Regions from separate parts of the Dyella sp. 01N448 genome, predicted to be linked through region 2. Evidence: riboswitches for the same ligand, from Rfam matches in the RefSeq annotation. Region 2 holds a riboswitch; the other holds the start of a gene.
What was found. Region 2 has a riboswitch for cobalamin ahead of AC1DKY_RS19715 (ribonucleoside-diphosphate reductase subunit alpha). Riboswitches for the same ligand answer to the same signal wherever they lie in the genome.
Positions count from the first base shown of each region.

Region 1: it holds a riboswitch for cobalamin, as region 2 does, so the genes downstream of both, btuB (TonB-dependent vitamin B12 receptor) here and AC1DKY_RS19715 (ribonucleoside-diphosphate reductase subunit alpha) in region 2, are expected to answer to the same signal.

Region 1 covers NZ_JBFTQX010000008.1:13-5,591, reverse strand. The annotation lists gene AC1DKY_RS14740 (cobyrinic acid a,c-diamide synthase CobB) at 1-918, opposite strand, end outside; gene cobO (cob(I)yrinic acid a,c-diamide adenosyltransferase) at 965-1,585, opposite strand; gene AC1DKY_RS14730 (hypothetical protein) at 1,588-2,166, opposite strand; gene btuB (TonB-dependent vitamin B12 receptor) at 2,231-4,180, opposite strand; cobalamin riboswitch at 4,211-4,450, opposite strand; gene AC1DKY_RS14720 (CPBP family intramembrane glutamic endopeptidase) at 4,619-5,230, shown strand.
Region 2 covers NZ_JBFTQX010000020.1:2,719-8,297, forward strand. The annotation lists gene AC1DKY_RS19715 (ribonucleoside-diphosphate reductase subunit alpha) at 1-1,605, opposite strand, end outside; cobalamin riboswitch at 1,756-1,970, opposite strand; gene AC1DKY_RS19720 (type 1 glutamine amidotransferase domain-containing protein) at 2,134-3,006, opposite strand; gene AC1DKY_RS19725 (cation:proton antiporter) at 3,134-4,387, shown strand; gene AC1DKY_RS19730 (energy transducer TonB) at 4,448-5,293, opposite strand; gene AC1DKY_RS19735 (M13 family metallopeptidase) at 5,446-5,579, opposite strand, start outside.

The DNA.
Region 1 (5,579 bases), on a different contig from region 2:
GCGCAACGTGTCGCTATCGGATAGCGCATGCAAGTGCAGTTCGGGATAGCCGCCAGGCAGCCATACCGCATCGCATTCGGGCAGCGCGTCACCGGCCAGCGGCGAGAAGTAGCGCAAGTCGGCGCCCGCTTCGCGCAGCAGATCGAGATTGGCCGGATAGAGAAAACAGAACGCCGCGTCGCGGGCAATCGCGATGCGGCAACCCTGCAATTGCTTGGGCACCGGCGCGTGTGACGCTGCGGGAAACGTCACCGGCGGCGGAAGTTCGGCATTGGCATGGGTGCCCCATGCGTCGGCCAGTGCATCCAGGCGCGCGTCGATATCGCCCAGCTCGCCAGCGGCCACCAGACCCAGATGCCGCTCGGGCAGGGCCAGCGCCGCATCGCGCGGCAAGGCACCCAACCACTGCAGAGGGGACGGCACACTGCCGGCAAGCAGCTGCGCGTGATACGCACTGCCCACGCGATTGGCGGCGACACCATGCACGCGCAGGCCGTCGCGATAACTCGCCAGTCCCAGCGCCAGGGCACCAAAGGTCTGCGCCATCGCCGAACCGTCGATCACGGCCAACACCGGCAAACCGAAACGCTGGGCGAGGTCCGCACTCGACTGGCCGCCGTCGAACAAGCCCATCACGCCTTCGACCAGGATGAGATCCGCCTCGCCAGCCGCTTCATGCAAGCGCGCGCGTACGTCGTCCTCGCCGTTCATCCAAAGATCGAGCTGGTAGACCGGCGCGCCACTGGCGCGCTCCAGCACCATGGGGTCGAGAAAATCCGGACCCGTCTTGAAGACGCGCACGCGCCTGCCCTGCCGGGCATGCCAGCGCGCCAGCGCCGCCGTCACCGAAGTCTTGCCCTGCCCCGACGCAGGCGCCGATACCAGCAAGGCAGGACAGGAGGCGATCTGGTCAGTCATCGGTGAACTCCGTCGTTGGTGCCGCTTGCCACGCCGAACCGTCGCGTCAGAGCTCGATGCCCTGCTGCGCCTTGATGCCTGCCTGGAAGGCGTGCTTCACCAGGCGCATTTCCGTCACCGTATCGGCCAGTTCCACCAGGCCATCCGGCGCGCCGCGCCCGGTGATCACCACGTGCTGGCGTGGCGGGCGCGCCTTCAGCGCGGCGCACACGATGTCCAGGTCGATATAGCCCTTGACCAGGGCGATATTGAGTTCGTCCAGCAGTACGAAGTCGAGCGACTCATCCACCAGCATATTGGCCGCCACCTGCCAGGCCGCTTGCGCCGCCTGGATATCGCGCGCCTTGTCCTGCGTCTCCCACGTATAGCCTTCGCCCATCACGTGGTAATCGAGCTCATCGGGAAAGCGGCGGAAGAACGCTTCCTCGCCGGTGGAGAAACTGCCCTTGATGAACTGCACCACGCCGCAGCGAAAACCATGGCCGAGCGAACGCGCCAGCATGCCGAAGCCCGAGGAGCTCTTGCCCTTGCCGTTACCGGTATTCACCACCAGCACGCCGCGCTCGATGGTGGCGCGGGCGATCTTGCGATCGACCAGCTCCTTCTTGCGCTGCATGCGCTCGCGGTGGCGTTCTTCGGCATTCGGCGTTTCGGGCGTGTCGCTCATGCTCAGGCTCCCTTCTGGTGTGCCGTAGAAGACGATGCCGCGCGCACGATCACAGCATGCAGCACCAGGGCTGCCGCGACGTAGCCCAGGGTGGTGCGCACGAACAGCGGCCCCCACTGCCACAGGCGCGCCAGGTATTCGCTCATGTGCGGCTGCGCATAACGGCCGCCCAGCCAATAGAACGAGCCATTGGAGATGGCGAACGAAGCCACGGCCGCCAACACGGCCACGCCGAATGCTCCGAGCAGCGACAACGCGCCCTGATTCACGCGCGGCGCATACCAGCGTCCGGCGTACCAGAGCACTGCGTAAGCCAAGGGCAAAAACGAGTACGCCAGCGTCACGCAGAAGGCGCTCACGCCCGCGTAGCTGATTGAAATCCAGTCCAGCGCCACCGCAAGCAGCACCATCACCACGAAGGTCCAATGGCGGCGCAGATAGAGACCACCAAGAAAGAACAACGCCATCGAAGCATCAGGCAGATGCAGCGTGTCGCCGAAATGCTTGAAGCGGGTAGCGATCATCACCGCGACCAGTACCAGCCACAGCGCGTTGAAACGGGAACCGGAAAGAGCTTTCACGAAACGACTCCTGGTCGAATGCATGGAAAAACGCCGGGGCCTTCGCGGGCCCCGGCGTCATGGATTACTGCGCGGGCTGATAACGCAGGGTCAACATGTAGTTGCGACCTGGCTGGTTGAAGTACCAGGCGGTTTCATAGTCCTTGCCGAAGGCGTTGTTCAATGCCAGCTGCAGCTTGAAATCGCGCGAGATGGCATAGGCTACGCGCAGGTTGGTGATGGCGTAGCCGCCCAGCGGATGCTGGTTGGCCAGATCATCGTAGCGACGGCCCGAGACGAACCACGTGCCACCCACGCTGAAGTCGCCGAAGCTGCGGTCCAGATCGATATTGCCGGTCTGGCGCGCACGGCGCGGCAGCAGGTTGCCTTCGTACGCGGTCGACTCGTCGCGCGGATCCAGCCAGGTGGCCGTGCCCGTCACCAGCCAGCCCAGCACGTGCCCGCTCACCACGCCTTCCGCACCACGGATGCGCGCCTGGTCCACATTGCCCGGCGCCTGGGTGGCGGCGTCGTAGGTGATCAGGTCGGTCACGTTGTTGCGGAACGCGTTCAACGACCAGTAGCCCCAGTCGTAGCTGCCGCGCAGGCCGAGTTCGAAGTTCCTCGAACGTTCCGGCTTGAGATTCGGGTCGCCGTAGAACGGGTAGTACAAATCGTTGAAGGTCGGCGCCTTGAACGCGGTGCCATAGCTCGCGGTGAGGCGCAGGGTTTGGGTGAAGTCCCAGCCCCACAACAGGCTGCCGGTGTTCTTGCTGCCGAACTGGCTGTTGTCGTCGTGACGCACGCTGGCCTGCACCGACTGGCTGCCGAAGGTCTGCTGCCACTGCACGAAGCCGCCGCGGTCGATGCGGCTGTTCACCGGCTCGCCCGTAAATGCATTCATGTAACCGGCCGTGCTGTCCACGTGATCGCGCTGCCAGTCGAAGCCGGTCGTCAGCAGGCCGCCCCAGAAGCCGATATCCGCCTGGAACGAACCCAGGTCGCGATGCGTGTCGAAACGATCGACGTACACACCCTGGTAGAAGTCCTTGCTGAAATCGCCGCTGGTGCCGAGGCTGAGCGTGAGCTTCACATTGGACGCCGGACGATAGTGCACGCTGCCGCCCACCACTTGCGTGGCGCTCTTGTCGGAGTCGGTGTACGTGCCGTCGTAGTAGTTGTGGCCTTCGCTGCGGAACAGGCGCACATCGGCGTCCCACTGTTCGTCGAACTTGTAGCCGCCTTGCAGGGTCAGCGCATTGTTGCGGTAGCCATCCTTGTCCGGCTGATCGGCAAAGCAGGCCGCGCCCACTTCGGCGGCACCCACGCGGCAGGAATTGATGCCATGCGTCTGATCGTGAGAGGCCTCCAGCGAGTACCAGCCGTCGCCGCTCTTGCCGGCAAAACCGGCCGAGCCATTCAGATGGCTATAGCTGCCGACGCCCAGGCTGAAGGACGGCACGAAGGCGCCTTCCGGACGACGCGTGAAGATCTGGATCACGCCGCCGATCGCTTCGGAGCCGTACAGGCTGGAGAACGGGCCGCGCACGATTTCGATGCGCTCGATCTGGTCGACCGGAATATCCTGCAACGCCGCCGTGCCCAGCGTGGCCGAGCCGATCTTGACGCCGTCGATCATCACCAGCACGTGGTCGGCTTCGGTGCCACGCAGGAAGGCGCTGGTCGCCTTGCCAGGACCGCCATTGTTGGCAATCTGCATGCCCGGCGTGCCGCGCAGCAGGTCCGCCAGCGAAGACGGCTGCAGGCGTTCGATATCGGCGCGGTCGATCACCGTCACCGCGGACAGCGTCTGGTTCTGCGTCTGCTCGGTACGCGTGGCGGTCACCACCACGCCGTCGAGGTTGGTCGTGTCGTCGGCGAACGCCGGGAAGACGATGGTCGAAAGTGCCGTCGCCAGTGCGGCGCGACGGATCATGGAAAGTCGGGTAGTCAAAGTACTGCTCCTCAACCGCGCCTGCCCGCGCGGAACGCATGGGAAATAGACAGGCAGGAGGAGCGTGGCGGCCGTGCGCATGCACGACATCCATGACACGGCCCACCGCCTGTCTGGTCGTACCTCAAGGCCGGTCTCCGGGCTCGCGGGCGAAGACGCAATGTCTTCCGGAACGACGCCTTCCCATGCGCTTGGCACAGTGGCTCGATGTCGCTCCGTCGATCCCCATCTGGATCGCGCCTGCCTACCGTTGCGGGGGCAGCTCCGGAATAGGCGCATCAGCGCCGCACCGGATTCCCGTTTCAACTCCCAACCGACTGGCTGGGGGTCACCTCAGGTGGGCGCATGGTAGCAGAGAAAAGGACGGCCCTTTTGGACGGCGTGGCCGCACAAGAGTGGCAGCAGGACTGCATGCGGTCCTAGGTAAGATCGAGAAGATCGATCTTGCATCGCGACAAACGTGTCCAATGGCCTCACGAGGCACATGGAAGTGCCGAGCAGACATGAGAGGAGCGTCATATGACACTGGAGCCGCTTGAGCTACCCAAGGTTGCTCATCCCAAAATAGGACTCACCAGGCAGGTTCTTGTCTGCGTCGTGATGTCGACGCTGGCGCTTGCCCTTTTGTACATGCGACGTAGCTCGATCTGGACCATCTTCACTGCCGGGCAATCGATGGCACTTCAAGTTGGTTTCGGTCTTGCGATAGGTGCTTCCTCGGCGTCGATGGCGTGGATTGCTTACAGTCTGCAAAGGTCCAATAGCTCTACCAAATCCGTTGTGACCAGTTACAGCCGCCTCGACCTGGGCGGTTGGAATCCAATCTTGCTGAGTTTTGCTGCAGGAATTGGCGAGGAACTGCTATTTCGCGCCGCACTCCAGCCAGTGCTCGGAATGGTCCTCACCTCACTGATATTTGTGGCGGCACATGTGCGTGCGTACCAGATGAAGGCACTCACGCGGACGACATTGACCCAGGCGATCAGCTTGTTTGCCAGCAGTATCTTCCTTGGCGTCATCTTTCAGTACATCGGGCTGATCGCCGCCATATTGGTCCACATATTGATCGATATTGCAGGGCTTTACAGCGTGCGGTATGCGGTAGCCCAAGCTTCGGGGTCCGCTGGCTGATTCAACGGGATGGAGTTCATTCCGTTTTGCCGGCTTTCGATTGCTGCGCTTCCGCGATCGGGTCGCCTACGCGGCGGGCGTTTCGAACGGCTGCCGCCGCTCGAGTCACTTTTCTCTTGCTGGCCCAAGAGAAAAGTAACCCAAAGAGAATGGCCTGATAACGCCCGCAGCATCGTGCTGGGATAAGCCCGAACGCTCGAGGCGCGTGGTTGTGGGACAACCTCCGAGGGTACACAGGGGGTACCTCAAAGCGCTGCGCAACGCGCCCGAATCGCTGAGGACTTAAAGCGGGGTCTCGCTGCGCATCGGCTTTGATCGTCCCGCCTTTTCCTTGCCGCGCCTTCTTGTC
Region 2 (5,579 bases):
GGCGACCTTGGCGGTGTCGATCGGGTAGAAGTTCAGGTCGATCACGCGATCGAGCTGACGCACAGCCGTACGCACCGTGCCGGCGAGCTTGTCGAAATCGAACTGACCGTCCACCACGTGGCGCGACAGGTTCACCGAGCCCAGGTTGCACACCGCCGTTTCGTCGGCATTGGTGACTTCCAGGATTTCGGTGCACAGGTTCGACAGGTGGATGACGTTTTCCGCCTTCGCCGTCTGGTTGCTGGTGGCGTTGCTGCGATCCTTGAAGGTCATCCAGCCATTGCCGGTCTGCGCCAGCGTGCGCAGCATGCGGGCGTACAGCTCGCGCGCCTTCACCGTCTTCACGGCCAGGCCGGCGGCTTCGGCTTCGCGATAAGCCTTCTCGAAGGTCTCGCCCCAGCTGTCGACGAAGTGCGGCACCACCTTGGGATCGAACAGCGACCAGTCGCCGTCGTTCTCCACGCGGCGCATGAATTCGTCGGGAATCCAGTTGGCCAGGTTGAGGTTGTGCGTACGGCGCGCGTCGTCGCCCGTGTTGTCGCGCAACTCGAGGAATTCCTCGATGTCGCCGTGCCACGGCTCCAGGTACACGCAGGCCGCGCCCTTGCGCTTGCCGCCCTGATTCACCGCGGCGACGGAGGCGTCCAGCGTCTTCAGCCACGGCACCAGGCCGTTGGAATGGCCGTTGGTGCCCTTGATCAGCGAGCCGCGCGAACGCACGCGCGAGTAGGCCAGGCCAATGCCGCCGGCGAACTTGCTGAGCTTGGCCACGTCGCCGTACTTCTCGTAGATGGATTCAAGCGAATCCAGCGGCGAGTCGAGCAGGAAGCACGAGCTGAGCTGCTCATGCGCCGTACCTGCATTGAACAGCGTCGGCGAGCTGGCGATGTATTCCAGCGAGGAGAGCAGGCGATACAACTCCAGCGTCTCGCCGATCTCGTTGCCGCCGAGCGCGCAGGCGATGCGCATGAAGAAATGCTGCGGCGTTTCGATCACCTTGCGCAGCTGCGGATGGCGCAGCAGGTAGCGGTCGTACACTGTGCGCAGGCCGAAGTATTCGAAGCGGCGCGTGGCGAGCGGGTCGATCGCGTCGTTGAGCTTGCGCGCATTGATCTGCACGAAGTCGCGCAGGCGTTCGTTGAGGATGCCCAGTTCCGCGCCGCGCGCGATGGACTGCGAGAAGCTCTGGATTTCCTGGCCGCTCACTTCCTTGTCGATGAAGGCGCCCAGCAGGCGCGCGGCGAGCTGGCCGTATTCGGGTTCTTCGGCGGTGAGCGCAGCGGCCGTGCGGATCGATAGCTGATCCAGCTCCTGCGTGGTGGCGCCGTCATACAGGCCGCCGATGGTCTTGAGCGCCACGCGCATGGGATCGACCCCATGCAGGCCTTCGCTGCTGCGGGTGACGGCGCGGACGATCTTGTTCACGTCCACCACTTCCTGGCGGCCGCTGCGCTTGGTCACGCGCATCTGGCCGGGGTTGTGCGGCGGGGTCAGCGCGAACGGCGCGTCCGTGCGCGGCGCGTCGGCCACGGCGGTGTCGGTGGAAAAAGCAGGGTCGGCACGATCGTCTGCACGTTCGCGCCCGGTGGTATCGATAGGTTGCATCGCGACTTCGCTCCAAGCTTGGTCATCAACCGCCTGCTCCCGCGCGCAGGGCTGAAAAAAGGTGACGTTTCGCGGACGGTCGAGCAGCAGGGCAGCCGCCCCGCGCATCGACGCGCTTCCCCGCGGAAGCCGTCACTACGCACCAGGGCGTTGGGCCCTGATGTGCCGGCAGGTCTTCGGACTCGTGGACGTGGGCGGTGAGGCCCGGCCTAGTTGCCCCCGCTTCCCAGCCGCCGAGGGCCAGTGCGATGGGGGCTTTCGTTTCCACTTACCGCTGCGGGGCAGTCCCGGATTTGCACCGGAGTTCCCTATTAAGCCATTCCGACCGTAGGTCTGAGAGTGGCACCGACGAGGCACAACATATCGGGCTACACCGGGTCGGTCAACCCAACAGATTGTGGATTGACCGTGGATAAGCCCGAAAACTCCAAGATGGGGGCGGAGTTAGGAATTGCTAGGAAATTTTCATAGGGGAGGTCGCTGCGGCGACTCTCGGCCAGTGCAAGTGCCGCCTCTCCCAAAAGCGTCTCAAAGGCGCGTTTCGGCCTGCGTCTCAAGGAGGGCTGCGAATTCACGGGCGAACCGGTGCACGTCGCCCGGCCAGCGGGCCGACACGTAATTGCGATCGCGTACGACGAAGGCGGGCGTGTCGTCCGTGTCGCTGTCGCGTACCAGGCCGGAGGTCTTGCGCTGATGGTCGGTGGCGTCCTGGGGTACGTCGAGGAAATCGTCGGGACTGGCCAACGCACGCGTCACTTCCTGCTGGACGGACATATAACCCGCTGGCTGGCCCGCGCCGTCGGGATAGGTGCGGTAGTAGTCCGGATCCCAGAAGCGCGTGATGCGGGTGAGCGACCACGCGGACTTTTCCAGCGCCCAGGTGAGGGCGGTGGTGCGCCGCCCATGCAGCACGGAGCGACCGTCCGCACCGCGGCTGCGCGCCGCCAGTGCGACGCCATGGCAAATCGCAGCCACCGGTTTGTCTGCGGTGAAGAAGGCAGCCGTCACGCGCTGCAGCTGCTCGCTTTCCAGATACTCGCGAACGCCGCGCGCGCAATGTCCGCCCGGCAGCAGCAAGCCGTCGAAGCGTTCGGCATCGATGGCATCCCAGGCGATCGGGGCGTTGAACGCCACATCCTTCTCAAGCGCCGCGTAATCGCGCCGCGCATCGGCATTGGCGCGCAACAGCAAGCCGAACAAGCGCAGCTTGCGCAAACCGGGCACAAAACCCCAGGGATCCAGCCCTTCCCCACTCAACATGATGGGATCGGCGCTGGCCACCCGGCCATCGGGCGTGGCGAACGTCGCGCGATGTCCCGCTTCGATGAGGACGCGCCAGGGCACCGCGACTTCGCTGGGATCGAAGTCCTGATGCGGAACGGGGATGAGTACGTGGGCCATGCGACGGGCGTCCTTCGATGTGGGCGCATCCTGGCGGATGACGTGATCGACGCATGTTGCGGGTCACCGCACATACAAGGCAAGCTCCGGGCTTGGCCGTTCGGCCCTCTATTTCACCGGGAAATCCATGGGCCATCCGCTGCTGCTCGTCCAACTGCTGGTGATCATCGTGGTGTCGCGGCTTATCGCTGCGCTCGCGAGGCGCATCGGCCAGCCGGCAGTTGTTGGCGAAATGCTGGCAGGTCTCGCGTTGGGCCCGATCGTGTTCGGCGCCATCGCACCGGAGTGGCAGCAGCAGCTGTTTCCCATCGACAGCCTCGGCAACCTGCAGAGCCTCAGCACGCTGGGCCTGGTGTTGTTCATGACGGTGGTGGGTGCGGAGTTGCGCGTGCCGGCCAGTGCGCAGGGTGGTCTGCTGCGACCGGCGGCGTGGATCGGCGGGCTGGCCATCGTGATTCCTGTCGCGCTCGCCTTGCTCGCCGCGCCATGGCTGTATGTGGACTATGCGCCGCCAGGCATCAGTCGACTGGGCTTTACCTTGTTCTTTGCCACCGCGTGTGCGATCACCGCATTGCCCGTGATGGCGCGCATCGTGAAGGAGCGCGGTATCACCGAGTCGCTGCCCGGCCGCCTCGGCATCGCGGCAGCAGCGGTGGCCGACGTGCTGGCCTGGATCATGTTGGCCTTCGTGGTGGCGCTGATCAGCGCACATGGCGACTGGGCGCCGTTCTGGCGCACCATGATCGGCCTGGCCGCCTTGCTCGTGCTGACCTGGTTCGTGCTGCGCCCGTTATGCGCAAAGCTGTTGGCGCGTCACGCGCCGGACGGCAATGCCGACGGCGCGGTGCTGGCCTTCCTGCTGGCCGGCGCCTTCGGTTGCGCAGCCATCACCGAATGGCTGAACCTGCATGCGGTATTCGGTGCGTTCCTGTTCGGCGCCTGCCTGCCGCGCGACGATCGCCTGCTGGAAAACCTGATCGATCGCGTTGAACGCGTCACCATTGCCGCGTTGTTGCCGGTGTTCTTCGTGCTGGCCGGACTGAGCACCAGTTCGAAGCTGCTGACCGGCGGAGCAGGCATCGCCTTGTTGCTCGTGCTCGCTGTTTCGGTGGCCGGCAAATTGATCGGCGGCACAGCTGGCGCACGCCTCTCCGGTCAGAACTGGCGCGACAGCCTTACCATCGGCTCGCTGATGAATGCGCGCGGCATGATGGAGCTCATCGTCATCAAGGTTGGCCTCGATGCGGGCGTGATCAACAGTGCGATGTTCACCATCCTGCTGGTGATGGCGATTGTGACGACGATGATGACGACGCCGATGGTGTCGGCGTTTCATGTCGATGCAGGCGCGCGTTCGGTGGACGAGCCCAGTTCGAGCTGACCGCGCTTAGCGGCGATGCCCAAAGGAACTCCGGCGAGTGGCGTTCCGTGTGTCGATAACTCAGTTGGGCGCTGTCTGTGAAATCAAATGTGTGCCACTTCCCAGCAGATGGATCGAGCCGTCAGGAATGGCATCGGGCGCTTCTGCGACTAGCGCAGAATCCTCAGCCCAGGCGATGTGCTCACGGGGACCCGGCACGTACACGTCCCACTCGCCATACGGCGTCTCCGAGCCGCTGCTCATTATGAAGCCCACGGGTATCCGCGCGTCCCAATAGGGCGCTTGTACCAGGTTGCCCGATGTGGGCAGTTGAAACTTCCAGTATCTCGACGCTTTGATGGCAGCGTGGGCAAGGTCTTCGCGAAATTCGGCCATCCGCGCAGCGCTTGGTACGGAGACGCCGAGATTGACTTGTTCGGCGCTCACATCGGTGACTTTGCCGTCTTGACCGACACGGACGAGGAGATAAACCGTGCCGGAGACGTTGTTGTTGCGAGAAAGCGATGGATAGACGGGCGGCACACGACGTGCCCACGTGATCGTCGCACCTTCCGCCTCGTCCTTGTCGCTGAAATCGGCGCTGGCAACGCGTAACGTCATGTGGCGATCGTCGGCGTTGGTAGCGACGATGCGCAGCGACATTCTTTCCTGAAACGGTGCCGTATGGGCCTCGCCGAGCTCGAATTTCCAGGTCGGCGCGACGCGCTTTATGAGATCCAGGACAGCAGGCGGCAGCTTTTCTGCCTTGTACAGCGCGTAGCTGCCAACCTTTCCGTCAGGAAGAACTTCGACGGTTCCACTCAACAGCATGCTGGCTTCGATGGGATCCTTCGGACTGGTCGCGTGGACCGACGACGCCAGCAGCAACATGGCCGCCACGAAGGCAGCCGAACCCCAACGAGCCATGACGCATTCCCCCTCCCGGAATATGGCCGCAGTCTAGTCATGGCGATCAGGCGCAGCAATGTGCCGCGCCGGGCGGCTTGCCGGCATTCCCGTGGCTTTCTCAAGCCACTGCAGTCAGCCGGCAGAGCTCACATGCTTGTCGTCGGAGACGTTCACCAGATCCGCACCCGCTCCTTCGGATCCAGATACAACGCATCCCCCGGCTGCACGCCAAACGCCTGATACCACCCATCGATGTTGTGCACCGGCCCATTCACGCGGAACTTGCGCGGTGAGTGTGGATCGC